DNA from 4 places in the Sphingobacterium sp. WOUb80 genome. Region 4 is predicted to be linked to each of the others. Evidence: riboswitches for the same ligand, from Rfam matches in the RefSeq annotation. Region 4 holds a riboswitch; each other region holds the start of a gene.
The links. A riboswitch is a leader RNA that binds a small molecule or an ion and turns the genes downstream of it on or off. The one in region 4 is predicted to bind S-adenosylmethionine.

Region 1: another riboswitch for S-adenosylmethionine. It lies ahead of AB1Z56_RS14895 (5-oxoprolinase); the one in region 4 lies ahead of AB1Z56_RS10475 (O-acetylhomoserine aminocarboxypropyltransferase/cysteine synthase family protein).
Region 2: another riboswitch for S-adenosylmethionine. It lies ahead of AB1Z56_RS18865 (methylenetetrahydrofolate reductase); the one in region 4 lies ahead of AB1Z56_RS10475 (O-acetylhomoserine aminocarboxypropyltransferase/cysteine synthase family protein).
Region 3: another riboswitch for S-adenosylmethionine. It lies ahead of metE (5-methyltetrahydropteroyltriglutamate--homocysteine S-methyltransferase); the one in region 4 lies ahead of AB1Z56_RS10475 (O-acetylhomoserine aminocarboxypropyltransferase/cysteine synthase family protein).

What each region holds. Positions count from the first base shown of each region.
Region 1 is NZ_CP165617.1:3,547,790-3,552,066, forward strand. Features, by position in the region: gene AB1Z56_RS14885 (TolC family protein) at 1-1,311, opposite strand, end outside; gene AB1Z56_RS14890 (DUF3050 domain-containing protein) at 1,534-2,304, opposite strand; SAM-I-IV-variant riboswitch at 2,515-2,608, shown strand; gene AB1Z56_RS14895 (5-oxoprolinase) at 2,675-2,938, shown strand; gene AB1Z56_RS14900 (RagB/SusD family nutrient uptake outer membrane protein) at 3,036-4,277, opposite strand, start outside.
Region 2 is NZ_CP165617.1:4,540,819-4,545,095, forward strand. Features, by position in the region: gene AB1Z56_RS18860 (glycosyltransferase family 117 protein) at 1-396, opposite strand, end outside; gene AB1Z56_RS18865 (methylenetetrahydrofolate reductase) at 628-1,584, opposite strand; SAM riboswitch class I at 1,655-1,757, opposite strand; gene AB1Z56_RS18870 (hypothetical protein) at 1,975-2,826, opposite strand; gene rimM (ribosome maturation factor RimM) at 2,931-3,455, opposite strand; gene AB1Z56_RS18880 (30S ribosomal protein S16) at 3,574-4,095, opposite strand.
Region 3 is NZ_CP165617.1:5,628,790-5,633,066, forward strand. Features, by position in the region: gene metE (5-methyltetrahydropteroyltriglutamate--homocysteine S-methyltransferase) at 1-1,628, opposite strand, end outside; SAM riboswitch class I at 1,707-1,810, opposite strand; gene AB1Z56_RS23230 (response regulator transcription factor) at 1,998-2,687, opposite strand; gene AB1Z56_RS23235 (sensor histidine kinase) at 2,799-4,277, opposite strand, start outside.
Region 4 is NZ_CP165617.1:2,497,525-2,501,801, reverse strand. Features, by position in the region: gene AB1Z56_RS10480 (homoserine O-acetyltransferase family protein) at 1-569, opposite strand, end outside; gene AB1Z56_RS10475 (O-acetylhomoserine aminocarboxypropyltransferase/cysteine synthase family protein) at 602-1,912, opposite strand; SAM riboswitch class I at 2,168-2,280, opposite strand; gene AB1Z56_RS10470 (FUSC family membrane protein) at 2,466-4,277, opposite strand, start outside.

The sequences.
Region 1 (4,277 bases), 1.1 Mb from region 4:
ACCCTTCAAAAATTCGATAAAATAATAATGTTTCTGTATCGCAATATGTGCGGTTTCAAGATCAAAAAGTGTTTTTAGGTATTGCATATCAGCATCCAATAGATCCGTAATCAAAGCCGATGATTTAAAATACCTGTTTTTTATAATCCGTGCATTTTCCTGCGCCAACGCCTTATTGTTTTGACAGACGTCCTGCTGCTTAATAGCCAATTGATAATCCAACAGGGCCTGTAACAGCTGATTTTCCAGAATCTCCTCCTCATGATGGTGTTTTACCTCTTGTCGATCCAATGCGATCAGTGCTCCGCGCACCACGTTTTTATTGAGATAAATTGCCGAGATTGGTATGTTTAATTTGAGTCCTGTGATACTCAGATTATACCAACTGGGGTTATAGGGATACAAGAAGACCTGTGGATTGGCAAAGGTGAATGTACTGGTCAACCCCAACTCAGGAAGATAATTTGATCGCGCCTGTTTGACCGACAATTTCTTCAAAACAACTTCCTGTTCGGATTTTAGAAGGGAAAAAGCATGGCTTCGCGCTTCGGCAACAAGCGCTTCATAGCTGGGGCCTTCCACTTGAAACTGCTCGGGCAGAGGCACAATCTCCGCTGTAATACCGCCAATAAGCTGCAGCTTCTGATTTGCAGCCTGAATATCATGGCAAATCTGCACAAGCAATAGCTCCCGTTTCGACAGTTCCAACGAAATACGCAAGACGTCACTGTGCAATACCACGCCCGCCTTATACAGATGCTCAATCTCCTTGAGCTGTACCCGTTGATCAGCAATATCCTGCTCGATTAAAGATCGGTTACTATATGACAGTTCCAAATCCAGAAAAAGATTGCAAACCTCCAATTTCGTCTGCGCTGCGGCGTTCTTCCAATCGATTCTGGCCAGCTCATTTTCCAATTTTTTGGACTCAATTTTCATCAGGTCCCGATGCCCATTGTAAAGGTTCAGATAAAAATCCAGGCCGCTATCGTACAAGTAATGAATGATATCATGCTGAGCGGGTTTATTTAAAAGCCCCTGGTCATACACAGGCATATTACTTGCATAACTAGCAGAAGCTCTGGCGGAAATCTTGGGCAGCAATTCCATGCGTTGCTGCTGTACTGCCACCTCACTTTCTTTGAGCTGCAAATAAGACTGCTCGATATATTTACTGTTCTGTAGCGCTTTGTCGATCATGTCTTTCAGGGACATACGCAAAGAGTCGAGGGCGAAGGTGTCCGAAATAGTGAATACCAACAACCCCATGGTTAGTATTCCTTTTGCCCAATAGGGAGGAAAAAAGTTCACGTGTGCTCTATTATTTTTTTGCGTTGCAAACTTAGACACTTATTGGAACTTGGATTTCTTCACAAACGCCAATATGTTATGGAAAAAAGACATTTTTTCATCAATTCAAGCAAAAAGACCAATATCTGCCAATAAGCCATTACAATATCCTTTTTTACAGCACATAAAAAAGGCCTTTCAAATCACAATTTGAAAGGCCTTTCTCGATGGTATAATAATAGATTATCCGTATAAGGAATCCTCTATTGCATTCCACAGCTGGATTCTTTTTTGTAGCGCAATTTTACTGATCTCTTTCATTTCCGTCCATTTAACCTCATCGTCCTTCGCAAGATCTGTGATCATCTGCATCGCCAACGGTCCATGCTCGTCGCCGTCAAGATCAATATGGCGTTGAAAATAATAAATAAAGCTATCCAGATTGGCTGTAGGAAAGTTTGTTTTAATTTCTTCCAAAATAGAGGTAAACATTCCCGGGATAAGATCTTCGCGTCCAAATGTAAATGCTGCAGCAATTTTATGCACCTCGCCCTCAGCAATCACTTCGAATGTAAAATTCAAAAAGTCTTTGATCCGCTTGTCCAATGTGGTCGTTGCAATGACATCGAATATGTTGTTCGATTTTTTGGCGTGAGCAATAAATTTGTTGACCAGATGAAGGTCGGCACCCATGGCATCCATGGCGTCCAGATACATCTCAAAGTGGCTCAAACGGCGGCCATCAATGTATTCATCCGACTCCTCTGCCAATACAATTTCGTTGATTAGATAGCGCGTTGATGGATGCTCACTCGCAAACCAAGGTAAAGTCGTACAGGTCAATTTAATCTGTAAAGCTTTTAGTAAAGACATAAAATCCCATACAGCGTACACATGCCCTTCTGTAAAAGAACGTAGATTCTTGATCGTTTTGATCTTACGATATAAAGGGTGTTGCAATAATACCTCGCGTTCGGCAGCAATGTATTCGTTAATTTCCGCAATTCTATTCATGGCGCAAAAGTATTGTCTTATCTCTGTTTTTAAAAGTATTTTCGGTGAGATTACAGTAACATGATAAAATTTTCGACCAGCTATCCGCTTCATAACCAAATCACAGCCAACAATGCGCCTCGCTTTTGACCTCCCTATTCCTGTTGTCAGCGCTCATTTACCCTTAAAAACAAAAATAATTTTTATTATAAAAAATAATCTACTATATTTGTAGAGTATTCAGAATTGCATGATGCAATACCAACCGAGTGCAGGCACCGCGGTGGTAAATTAATACGGGTTTCGACCAAAATAAACGTCGCTGAACGATTATTTTCCCAACAAGATCTGGATACAGTTTATGGTTTAATCCTTTAAATTTTTAAATTGTATGGCTACTACAACAAATCTTTACCACCACTTACTGGAAAAATTCAGTTATTACTCAATAGATGAACTGATCCAGCTCAACAACGACACCATCTTAGGACAAGGCTGGGGTTCAGCCAAGGCAACCTTTAGAACAGCTTTGATCAGTACGTTCTCCAAAAGAGGACTGGATCTTTCCAATATCATTTCCAAGGAAGACGGTTTTACCTCGGTGAAGCATGTCCCTGTACGCTTGGAACAGAATGTCTTGATCCCTTTGCAGTAATCTTTATCGGCAAAAAAAGCGCGCATCGAAAGGACTTCGTGCGCGCTGCTGTGGTTGGTTTAGGAAATTGCCGATTTAAAAGAAGGCAATAATCTTATTATTTATAGTTTGGATTCTGAATTAACACACCTGCGCTCTTCTCAATTTCTGTTTGTGGTAAAGGCCAGCGGTAAAATTTGTCTTCAAAATGATAGGGCACTTTACTGTCTTTGACCGCATTGAGTACTTCGCCTGCGATATGCCAACGAATCAGGTCGTAATGCCGTAGTCCTTCGAAAGCAAGTTCAACCCTTCTTTCGTGGCGGATACGGTCGCGCATTTTTTCCTTGGTATAACCGACAGGGAATCCGGGCATCTGAACGCGGCTCCTCAGGGTATTCATGGCATCGTAAACCGATTGATCTGGCCCGGCGATTTCATTTTGTGCTTCGGCATACATCAATAACACCTCCCCAAACCGCAGTACAACAGCATCCTGTTGGCTCAATGTTGAAAAGCCAAAAGGTAAGTTGGCCGGATCCAAAAATTTCAGCACCCCATAACCTGTAGGCCGCGGATTGGACGGTGTATGGATCTTACCGCCGCCAAAGTCGGGATGATCCACAAAAATTGTTTTGCTCAAGCGCGGATCCCTATCTTTGAAGGGATTGGCTCGATCAGTCAAGGGTGATTCACCATAAGGCAAACCATCTTTGCATTCATAGGTATCCACGAGGTTTTGTAAAGGTGAAGCAGCGATCCAATCGCCTAGGTACATGTCCCAAGGGGCTGTATTATTCGGTGCCAGAAAATTGACCGAAAAGATAATCTCGGTATTGTTCTTCTGTGTTGCATCACGAAAGACATTTTCAAAAGCCGTACTCAGGGTATACTCTTTCATGACATCGGTGCATAAGTCTTTTACCTCTTTCAAAATTGCTAAATCGGGCACCCCTTTATCACCGTAAGCCGCAAACAATAAAACCCGTGCTTTCAAGGCTTTTGCCGAACTTGCGGTCGCATGCCCCCCATTATTGAAATAAGGTTTAGCCGCTAAGTTAGCGATCCCAAAATCCAGATCAGCGCGAATCTGTTTTAGGATATTCTCCGCACTTTCCTTTGGCTGACGCTGATTCTCCAGACTGAGGGAAGTCAGCACAAGCGGCACCTCACCATAAATACTGTACAATTGGAAATAAACAAAAGCACGGATAAAGCGGGCTTCGGCTTCCATATTTTTCTTCTCCCCATCATTCATATCGGAGCCGTTATAGCCCTGAAGCTTCTCGATCAGGCGATTGGCACGTCCTATTCCCACATAGGCATCGTTATAAATTCCGGTTTCATAGCCCCCTGTGGT
Region 2 (4,277 bases), 2.0 Mb from region 4:
GAAACTAAATGCCATTGCACCGACAATTCCTGCGCCGAAGATCTGCAGACAGGTTGATAAAGAAGCCTGTTTGTTTTTATTAAGTATCTTTTTGGCAATCGCCGTTATTGTCCAAAATAAAAAGGTCACGGTAAGTCCGCTGCAAACTGCAGAACCTATATTCATCCAATAGGCGATCTGCCCCTTATTCCCTAAAGCGAGATTAGAAAATATATTCTGAATAAGAAGAAACAATGGTGCTCCGGGTTGATGTGCCACCTCCAATTTATAGGCACAGGCGATAAATTCACCACAATCCCACCAGCTTACGGTCCTTTCTACCGTAGCGATATACACACATGTAGCTATAATTCCGCAAGCAAAACCGAGTAGAGAATTTAATCTGTTATACGTCATAAGGTCAATTGGTCTATTGTTAAAATCCTTTTTAGCACTTTAAGTTAAAAAGTTATCTTGACTCCAATAGGTTAATTAACACTATTTAACACAAATAACTGACAATAAACATGCTACTCAGGTTATATAAGTCGGTTTATAAAAAATCCGTAAAAGTCAGATCAGATGGCAGTTTCCATAGGGGTATACGAACAAGAAAGGGAGCCTATATGCTCCCTTTCCGTTTACCATTTATGCTATCTTTTCAACAATCTTCTTTGTTGGACCAGGATTACTCATCGTATAGAAATGTAATACCGGAGCGCCAAATTTAATCAGCTCTTGACATTGCTGTACCAGCCACTCCTCGCCGACTTGTCTGACGTCGGCATTCGTTTTACATGCCGCGACAGCGTCACTTAGTTCCTCCGGAATATCTAAATGGAAGATCCGAGGCAAAGTCACCAATTGCTTTTTCGTTGTCAATGGTTTTAGTCCAGGAATAATAGGCACATGAATTCCATTGTCTCTACATTTTGTAACAAATTCCTTGTATTTTTCGACATTAAAGAACATCTGAGTCACAATAAATTCCGCTCCCATATCGACTTTTTGTTTTAGATATTTAAAGTCCGTGTTGAAATTTGGTGATTCAAAATGCTTTTCGGGATACCCCGCTACGCCGATGCAAAAATCAGTCTTCTCTGATGTGATAATATCTTCATGCAGATACTTCCCTTTATTCATATCAGTTACCTGTTCCAATAGATCCGTTGCAAAAGCATGTCCGCCATCGGTTGGGATAAAATCGGCATCTCCTTTACGCGCATCCCCCCGCAATACCAAAACGTTATCTATACCCAAAAAATTCAAATCGATCAGTGCATTTTCGGTTTCCTCTTTCGTAAAACCACCACATATCAAATGAGGAACGGCATCCACTTTATATTTATTCATGATGGCAGCACATATCGCCACTGTCCCCGGACGTTTACGATAAGATACGCGCTCCAGTAATCCACTCGCATGCTCCTTGTAGATATAATCTTCTCGATGGTAGGTTACGTCGATAAAAGGGGGCTTAAACTCCATCAGTTCATCCATGGTTTTAAAAATACTTTGGATACCCTGTCCCTTCGCCGGTGGCAATAGCTCAAAAGAAAACAATGTCTTTCCTTTGGCATTCTGGATATGATCGATAATCTTCATTAAAAAACTGTTTTTAGTTTGGTTGGCTTACATCGAAACGCACAAGTCGAGGAATCGTTTATCTACATGTAACTTATCTTTCCCACATGGAGCAGGGTAGAATTTAGCACCTTGAACAATACAGGTTGCTAAGGCTTCACTGGGTCTAGTCCCTCGGCCTTTCTCTATAAGCGTTGCTAATATCGTTTTAAAAAATCAAAAGACAAAAATATTTTTTCGAAAAGGCAAAAATAGCGACAAAAAGACTGCAATAAATACGGCTTCAGATTTATTCCCAGGCAACAACAGGAATTTACACGCCACCAAAAACCGACGATTTTAAAAAAATAGGTGAAAGTAGCGATTGAGGTTCATGGACTAAGAAGATATTGACTGAATCATAACAGTTGACTAAAGATTAGTCGCCAGGGAATTCCGTAGATTTTTGAGATAAAATGTGATCAATAAGAGCCCTGTAACATGATACTCCTCTTTCGACCCATATTTAAAACCATCAAATAAATATTGATAAGCGAGCAATGCATTCTGTTCGTTGTAAAACAATTCTTTCCATGATGCAGGAACGTCTGCCCACTGCTTTAGCACAATACCATTCTCAGCATAGATAATTGGCGATTCAACACCATCCATTCGATAATCGTGATGTGTACCGGAACTTGATATATGCTGAAAATAAGCGATAGAATAATCTACAAAATTCAAAGCTCTGGCTTTTATCTCCTTTTCATTTTCTGATTTTACAGGCGCGTTCCGCCAGAGATTCACTTGGCTATCAAATTTACTGGGCGTCTCCCGAACAAGGGTTTTATCTAACGCAAAATTGATATAAAGTCTTTCGGTAGTGGGGACACGTGCTGAGTTAAACTGTGAAAAATCACCTCTCAGCTGAACAAAACCATCTTTTACCTTAATAATATCCAATGCGACGCTGCCTTTTTTCTCATCAGTCAATTCTAATCGATCTCCATTGAATCTATACTTGCCGAAAAGTAAGATATCATCAATCGCCAGGACAAACTCGTCTTTATCATGAAGTGAGAGAAAGGATCGGTATATAGTAGGATCATTACCATAGGTATCTGCCTCCACATTTTGGGGAGATTCGCTTTTTAATTTACGATACTCTTCATTTGAATAACCAAATATCATTTGGTAATTGCCTTCAGGAAACTCCTTTTTCTTTCCAAAGAAAGCACAAGAAGACAACGAAAATGTGAATAGCAGCAGTAATAACGGTTTCAAAATCAATTAATAATTATGGCCAATAATAATACACGAACCAAGATAAGAAATTACTGCAATAGTTATAGTATATCGTTATTCATTTGAATAAGCTCGGGGATAGCTTATTCTTTATAGAGATCCACTAAACCCTCTGGCAATTCGACTTCAATGATCTGCTCTTCACCATCGATTCCTAAGATTAAATCGTCCGATAAAGGGAACATCAGCTCTTTGCCATCCATATCGACTGTTGCGACAAATTGTTGCGGAAATTCCTGAACATCTGTTATTTCACCCAGTTCACCATGGCTTTCATCGATCACTAAAAAACCGATTAAATCAGTATACCTAAAATCATCTGGATCGCGCTCAGGCATTTTATCATTGGATAGATATAATTTTTTACGAACGAGTACCTGAGCCTTATCGATATGATCTACATCCTCAAATGTCACATAAGCTGTACTATTTTTTTGAAATTTAATCGTATCAACAAAATAGGGAACAAGCTTTTTGTTGACTTCTACGAAGACAACATCCATATCCAGACTCTCGTATTCCTCGAATTCAAAAAACAATTGTACCTCTCCTTTAAGACCTCTTGTTTTACTGACATAACCGATGTAAAAGCTTTGATCAATAGTCATATTTTCGTATTTAGCAATTAGATGTGAGACATGATTTGGCAAACCATTTGCCTATTGGCTGTTTCAAAAAAAGCCGGCTCAAGATTGAGTCGGCTTTCTCGAATACTTTATGAAAGAATTAACCTTCAGTTTCTTCTGATGCAGGAGCTTCAGTCTCTTCAGCAGCAGTTTCTTCCGCTACAGGAGCATTTTTAGCAGCTACAGCAGCAGCTTTTTCTTCTTTTTTCTTAGCTTCAGCTACTAAAGCAGCTTTTTTAGCTTCAGCTTTAGTTTGTGCTAAACCATCTTTTTTACCAGAGATTCTTGCATCATTAGCTTCAGTCCAAGCTGTAAATTTAGCTTCAGCAGCAGCTTCATCAAAAGCACCTTTTTTCACACCACCTTGCAAGTGTTTCTTGTAAAGAACACCTTTGTAAGAAAGGATAGCACGAGCTGTGTCAGTTGGTTGAGCACCTTTATTCATCCAATCCAAAGCTTTTTCAAAATCCAAAACGATAGTTGCTGGATTTGTGTTTGGGTTGTAAGAACCAATACGTTCGATGAATTTACCGTCACGTGGAGCGCGAGAATCCGCTACGACTACGTGGTAAAAAGGACGTCCTTTTTTACCGTGTCTTTGCAATCTGATTTTAGTTGCCATTTTTTAATTTTATTTTATGTATTCAACATATCCCCCGAGCTTCATGCTAGAGGGGATGCAAAGATAGTTATTTTTTTTTAATCATCATTATTATTTGATAAAAATTCACTGAAAACGACAGGGTTAGCTTCTTTCAGTATCCGCTTTTAGGCTAAACACCGCCCCTGTTCTCCAATGTTTTG
Region 3 (4,277 bases), 3.1 Mb from region 4:
TATACGTCACCATAGATAATCGGAGGTTTTACACAACGTGAACCGTAAGATTGTACCCAACCGTTTTGAGTGAAAGCGTATCCGGCTAATTGTTCACCGAAGTATTCAACCATGTCGTTACGCTCGAATTCGCCGTGTACTAATACGTCGATATCCAATTGCTCTTGAAGACGGATGGTGTTTTCTGTTTCTTCTGCGATTGCTTTATCGTATTCTGCCTGCGTGATAGCACCTTTTTTAAGGTCTGCTCTCCATTTACGAACATCTTTCGTTTGTGGGAATGAACCAATAGTTGTGGTCGGGAACGCTGGTAAGTTGAATTTCGCTTGTTGCGCTGCTTTACGGTCAGCAAATGCTGAAGTACGTTTTGCATCGTCATCAGTGATATTGCTTGTACGTGTTTTAACCTCTGGTTTGTGGATCAATGGAGACGTACGACGGCTTTCAGCAGCAGCTTTGTTAGCTTCGAAGCGTTTTGCTGTTTCAGCATCAACTTCACCTTCCGCTAGTACAGCTAAGTCTTTTACCTCTGCTAATTTTTGTTTAGCAAATGCTAACCAGTTTTTTACTTCAGCTGGTAACGATTGCTCATTGTGTTCATTGTCTAGGTCAAAAGGAACGTGCAACAAAGATGAAGAAGGAGCTACCCATACACGGTCTTTTCCTAAGGCATCAACAGCTTGTTTGATTTTAACCAATGATTTTTCGTAATCATTTTTCCAGATGTTACGGCCTTCAACAATACCCAAAGATAATGTCAATGAAGCAGGAACTTTAGCTAAGACTGTATCCAATTGGTTTTCACCGCGTACCAGATCCAAATGTAAAGCATGGATAGGTAGGTTAACTGCGATATCTTCGTTATCTTTTAAAGCTTCGAAGTAAGTAGTTGCGATTAATTTGATGTTTTTTGCTGCTGCAGCTAATTTTTCGAAAGTCGGTTGATATAAAGCTTTTACTTTAGCATCTAAATCTAATGCTAAGAAAGGCTCGTCAATCTGAACATATTGCGCACCAGCTTCAGCTAGTTTAGCTAATATTTGCTCATATACTGGAATAAGTTTATCCAATAAATCGATACGGTCGAATCCAGCTTCTTTTTCTTTACCGATCAAAAGGTATGTGATAGGACCTAGTAAAACTGGTTTCGTATCGATGCCTAATGATTTAGCTTCGTTATATTCATTTAAGAATTTTTCAGAAGTCAATTTGAATTCTTGATCCTTTGTGAATTCTGGCACCATGTAGTGGTAGTTTGTGTCCAACCACTTGGTCATTTCCATTGCAGTTACGTCAATTCCTTCTTGTTGGAAACCGCGCGCCATGGCAAAATATAGATCTAAGCTGTAATTGTTGTCTACTTTATTCAATAAAGAATGGTAACGAGCAGGAATTGCACCAACAGTAAGGGTTAAATCCAATACTTGATCGTAAAAAGAGAAATCATTGGAAGGAATCAAATCGATTCCAGCATCTTTTTGTGTTTTCCAATTGCCTTCACGAATTTTTTTTGCTGTGTCCAATAATTCCTCAACAGAAGATTTTTTAGCCCAATAGGCCTCATTGGCTTTTTTCAATTCGCGGAACGCGCCCACACGAGGGTAACCTAAATTGTTAGTCAATAACATAATGAATGTTTTTAATATTTCTTTTTCAACTATATTTCTTGCTAGAGAGAGAAGGACACACTAGAATTCGGTGACTTCGGCTTATCATTCCCATATCAATTAGGGTAGAATTTAGCACCTTGTCAAGGGACAGGTTGCTAAGGCTTCATCGGGTCTATTCCCTCTGCCTTTCTCTATAAGCGATGCTAAGTTAAAACATTTCTTTCTGAAATGCAAATTTTTTATAAAAGTGCGTCTATTTTTTATATTCTACTAAGAATGAAATTGTTTTGTTCTTTTATTTTCATCCATGAATTTGTGTATGTCATGCACCAATACGCTGTGTAGCATAAAAAAGGGGAATGACTGTATTTCTCATTCCCCCTTTTTTTAGCTCACCAAAAGTTTGTAACCTTTTCCGTGCACGTTGACAATTTCAACTTTACTGTCTTCTTTTAGGTATTTACGAAGTTTACTGAGAAATACATCCATACTTCTACCTGTAAAGTAGTTGTCATCATGCCATATTTTTAATAGGGCTTCTTCTCGAGTCAGAACATCATTTTTCTTTAAACAAAGTAGGCGAAGTAGTTCGGCTTCTTTCGTCGATAGTTTTTGCATCTGTCCCTTGTAGGAGATCTGCTGACTTGTATAATCAAAGAAATAATCACCTATTTCAAATTTATCAGCAACCACTTCCTCCTCCTTATCCCGAACACTACGTTTCAGCAATGCATTGATGCGGAGCAATAGTTCCTCAACTCGAAAAGGCTTGGTGATATAATCATCACCTCCCAATTCAAAGGCTTCAGTTTTATCTTCCATCATGCCTTTTGCAGTGGCAAAGATTATGGGAACTGTATTGTTTGTTTTTCTGATCTCACGCCCAACTGTAAAGCCGTCCTTTTTTGGCATCATGACGTCAAAAATGCAGAGGTCGTAATTATTTTTTTTGAATTGAGAAATTGCTTCATCGCCATCGGTGCACAATGTGACGTCAAATTTTCCCTTTAATTCGAGATAGTCTTTTAAAAGATCCCCTAAATTAGGATCATCTTCTGCTAATAATATCTTTTGCATAATGAATATATTAATTTTCACTTATGTTCCTTGACCTTGATAAGCCGTAGGGCCGGATTTCCCTGACCTTTGAGGTTCTTATATAAAGGAAATATACAAAAAAGGAACGTTTTATTTTTTAATAGGCAAAATTACTTCAAAGGTCGTGCCCTTATCTTTTTCACTTTTAACTGTAATTTTCCCGTTCAGCCTTCTCAGAATATCCTGTACATAACTTAAGCCAAGACCAAATCCTTTGACGTTATGAACATTTCCAGTCGGAATACGGTAAAATTGATCGAAAATCTTTTGCAGGTGATCGCGACTCATACCGATGCCGTTGTCGGCAATAGTAACGACAATGGTATCGCCTACATTTTTTGAATTAATATTAACATGTAAATCCCCTTTACTGTACTTGATCGCATTGTCCAGTAGATTGTAGAATACATTCGAAAAATGCAGTTCATCACCGATGACAATATCCTTGGTAGCTGCAAGGTCTATACTGAATTTCCCAGCAATATTCTGCATACGCAGCTGCATGCTGTCTGTTACAGCAGAAAGGAGATCATTGATGTGCACCTCTACCTGGTCGAGTTTTAGGGTTTCTTTTTCTAATCTTGCCAAGTCGAGTACACGTTCAATATGATTCCCAAGCCTAACATTTTCATCATAGATAATATTGGCCAATTTTTGAACGCGCATATGGTCTGCATTGATATCAGGATCTTTCAGCGATTCACTGGCAATCATGATGGTTGCAACCGGTGTTTTAAATTCGTGCGTCATGTTGTTGATGAAGTCTGTTTTCATCTCCGAAACTTTCTTTTGCCTGAAGATGATAATCAGGGTATAGGCAAAACAACCTACCAATAAGAAAAGCAATGCCAGCATAGGTAACAGTAGATAGCCCATATTATCTGCGATTATGGCCTTTTTATTTGGGAAGTAAATTGTTAATTTTCCCGGTGCAGCCCCTATATCGCCTTTAAAAAGTGCGGTAGAGTACTTTGTTGTATTCGTCGGGTTATTTAAGGTTGCTTCGTTTAGGATATTATTGAGTAATATATTGTTTGTACTCCATATTTCGATATTAAACGGTGCCTTAATATCGCGTTGAGCCAACTCATCCTTGATCAGTTCTTGGACGATAATGACGTTCAACCGATCCTTTAACGGGCGTTTAGCCAATTCCATTCCAATTGCGACATCTTCAATGTAATCTGCTTTTTTACCGCCCAGCATGGCCACCGAATCGTATACATTGAAACCGCTCCAAGAATTCTTCCTATTGAGCATATCCAATCTTTTTTCTAAATCGGAGATGGTTTTTGTAAGCTTTGCGTTCTCTCTTGGAGGTAATGTGGCTACTCTGAATTTTGTTTGTTGATTGACCAGTGGGTCCATTAGGGGGATAACAAACCGCGTGCTATCGTCTTTTCCGTTGATCTGATCATCGACCTTTGAAGCATTTAACATAATAAAAGCCTGTACCAAATTATCGTCGGTCAGCTCATTTGAAACAGAAAATTTGATAAATTTCTGGTACTCCGGTCTTTTGATGTATGTTTCGTAAAATGAATTTTTGATTTCAATTACATTTGGATA
Region 4 (4,277 bases):
GGGTGATTGGCGTAAAAGGTTCGATCAGTTGTAATGGCAAGACGTTGACTTTCATTGAATGCAATACCCCATGGTGAATGGACGGCATTTGTTCCAACGACAATTAGGTGGTTGATGGCTATACTGTGCGATACGGCCCATTCCAATGCTTGTTGACCGCCTAAGGAGCCACCAATAAGGATTTCTATTTGTTTGATATCCAGGTAGTCTGCAAGAAATTGATGTGCGTTGACCAAATCCCTTACTGTAAATTCAGGAAAAGATAGGTAGTAAGGCTGTCCAGTAGCTGGGTTAACAGATAGCGGATTACTGCTATTATATGCTGATCCTATGACATTGGCGCAGATAATATAATAATCGTTTGAATCAAATAATTCACCTGTTCCAAAAAGACCGGACCACCAATCCAGTACATCCGCATTGGCCGTTAGTGCATGGCAAACCCAGATCACATTACTGCGATCTGCGTTGGGTTTGCCAAATGTTTCATAACTGATCTGTAAATCAGTAAGCTCTCTTCCATTTTCAAATACAAAAGGCTCCGGGTGCAGATAAATATGCTTACTCATTTTACGTTTAAGTTTAAGCCGAAAAAATCTGATTATTTAATTTTATCAAAAGCTTGTTGTAAATCAGCTTTGATATCATCAATATGTTCTATTCCTACAGAAAGGCGTAATAAACCTTTGAACACGCCAGCATTGGCTTGATCTTCATCACTCAATTGTTGGTGAGTAGTCGCTGCTGGATGGATAATCAATGACTTCGTATCGCCAACATTGGCCAAGTGACTGATCAATTCTAAGCTGTCGATAAAGCTATTGGCCTTCTGTGCTGCGTCACCTTTGAGTTGGAAAGAAAGCACTGCACCATAGCCATTTTTAAGGTATTTTTGTGCATTAGCGAAGCTAGGAGAGCTTTTTAAGCCTGGATAGTTTACTTTTTCTACCTGTGGATGCGCCTCAAGCCATTTAGCTACCTCTAAAGTGTTGTCTACATGGCGTTGCACCCGCAAAGACAGGGTTTCAAGTCCTTGTAATAATAAGAATGAATTGAAAGGGGAGAGCGCTGGTCCGAAATCCCGAAGCCCTTCCACACGTGCCCGAATGGCAAATTGAATATTTCCAAACGGTCCGCTTTCACCGAAAACTTCGGAAAAAACTAGGCCATGATAGCCTTCAGATGGTTCGGAAAATTGAGGGTATTTTCCATTGCCCCAATTGTAGTTTCCGCCGTCGACGATGACACCGCCAATGCTTGTACCATGTCCGCCGATCCATTTAGTTGCCGATTCAACAACCACATTTGCACCATACTCCAAAGGTTTAAATAAATAACCCCCAGCTCCAAAAGTATTATCGACGACTAATGGTAAGTCATATTTTTTTGCTACTGCAGCAATTTTCTCAAAGTCTGGAATATTGAAACTTGGGTTTCCAATTGTTTCAACATAGATTGCCTTTGTTTTATCATCAATGAGGGCTTCAATTTTATCTGCCTCGGCGTCCGTTGCAAAACGAGCTTCGATGCCCAAGCGTTTAAAAGAAACTTTAAACTGGTTGAATGTACCGCCGTATAAGTTAGATCCGGCAACAAAATTGTCACCACTTTCCAAGATATTATTTAATGCAATAAACTGTGCCGCCTGACCAGATGCAACAGCAACAGCTGCGACTCCACCTTCCAGTGCTGCAATACGTTGTTCGAAAACATCCGTAGTAGGATTCATAATCCGTGTATAAATATTGCCGAACTGCTTTAATGCAAATAAGTTTGCGCCGTGTTCGGCATTTTCAAATACAAAAGATGTTGTTTGGTATATAGGAACTGCTCTAGATCCCGTAGTAGGGTCAGCGACTTGGCCAGCGTGAACCTGAAGTGTTTCGAATTTTAAATTTTTGTTTGAAGACATAATATATCAGATTTTAAGGGTTCAAAAAGAAATTGCTAAGTAAAAAGAGAAGCATACACACCACCTTGAAGGGTCTGTTAAATCTTTATCCAAGAAAACGGAAATGATTTTTAACAAGCATGGAAGTGCATATGCATACGCATTCGCATCGGTACAGTTGTACGATGGGTTACACTTTCGCTTATCGTGCGGTTCACTTGTGTTGAACCTGAATTTTTAATGGATTTCAGTAATGTAATAATCATTGTCTTATGTCATTTATATGCTCCAAAACGATATTGTTTTGGACAGGAATTGGCACCTTTTCAAACAAATTGAAGGTTGCCAGTGGGTCATTGAGCCAGTCTCTCGCCACTTCTTTATAAATCAAGACCTACTGATTAAGGGAGGTGTTGATTAGAAATCTTCTTTCGAAGACGACACAAATATAAACTCTTTTTTTATTAAAGCAAAAGAAATGCTATTTTTTAGTTAAAGGAATTTTGAACACTATGCTGATCAGCACAGCATATAACTCGTCTAAATTTGGTCTACGTAGGTTTGTTTGATCTTATCATTTTTTCAAATGGATGCTTTCTGCTATCTGATTTAAGTCTGTTAAAAGAGGTTTAAGTGCATCAATTCTACTGTGAATTTCATGCGCGGTATCGCGATTTGTTTTTTTACTAAGTGATATCGAAAGACCAACCAAATGTGAGTTGATCCGATAGGAGAGTGTTTGAAAATAGTGAATGTGAGACCAATCTATCCACTTTTGCTCGGGTTCCTTTTTCATCTGATTGATGGAGTCTGAAAACAGGGCCATGGCGGTTTGTGCTTTTTTTCGAGCCAGTCGTATATCGAAAGAGCTTTGTCGTTCATCCAAAAGACGGTTATTGATGATCTGGAAATAGTGATGATTGTAAAGTGATACCTCTTTTGCCAACTGAACCATTCCTGTGCTTTGGCGTACTGGAATCAAGAAATAGCCAACGATAGCCAAGAGTGCACCAATAAGGGTGAAAAGTATTCTGCTACCCAAAATAAGATTGATGTTGCCTTCAAATAAGTTCAGAGCGATTACGATTCCCCAGGTAATGAAAATAACGCTGACCATATAGTTTGATCTGTTGAACAGAAAGAATCCGAAAAGGCCAATAGCCGCCATTAGAAGGAGAACTGGAAGAAAATGAATGGAAATTAAGCACAATATACCGACAATTATCCCTGAGAATGTACCAACAATACGCTCGATATTACGTGTTTTGGTCATTGAAAATGCTGGTCTGGCAACAATTGCAATAGTCAGTAGGATCCAATAGGTATATTTAAAATCTAAAAACAAAATACCGATCAAAGCTCCAGTTCCAAACAGAATAGCCATGCGTAACGCGAATCGAAAAAGGGGATTGTTGAGATGGAGTCTATTCTTAATATCCGCTAGATTCCGTAATGGACGATTGATGAATTGCTGGTATTCATTGGTGTCAATCTTATCCTGTATTTCTTGATTTTGATAAAAAGCGACCTGAATTCGGTTGAGGACTTCGATAATAGCTTCAATATTGACGATGATCGAGGATAATATATTTTTTGCAGGACCAGTCTGTTGCTCCTGAATCTTTTTTAAATCCAATAATATTGCATTGATTTTAATGTTGTTGTGATATAATTGATGCGCATAACGAAACCGCTTATTAGGTTGCGAAAAACTATCAATTTCTAAAGCTAATAATTTTATGGTGTGACGAATTAAAGGAAGACTTCCCGTATCCGCTAGATTCTTGCGGATTGCATCATAATCGTGATCAAGCGCAATAATTAACTCATGTAGGTCAATTAGTCCATAAACTTGACTGAGCCAATAGTTGCTTTTGTGCCATTGTTGGCTTATGATTTTCTTTTCTCTAAAAAGAAGTGATCTGATTTGTTCCTGCTGCTCACTGATTTGCCCATGAATTTTTCCAACGCGGCTGTAGGTTATATCTAAAGGAATATCGGGATCGTAAGATTGGGATCGTATCAGCAGGAATTGCGATAATCCATGAAATCCATTCGCCATAGCGTGTCTTAAAGAGCGATAAGGCCGTATATACGCTTGTAAGAGGCTAAAAATGTAGTAGATGATAGAACCTCCAGCAATCTGTGAGCTAACAGCGAATGGATGCTGCGGAGCCATTCCGATTACAAAACTCATCAAAATCAATGTCATGTTTCCTATAGCAGCATAGCGAGGACCAAAAATACCATACAATGTACAGATAAATCCGGCTGCGCCAAGTAATATGACAAGAGGCCAATGATACGGAAATACAAGAGCTGTAAGAAGTGCTGCAATAAAAAAGGTGGGGATACAAACGAGAGCCGACGAAAGCTTATCTTTTCG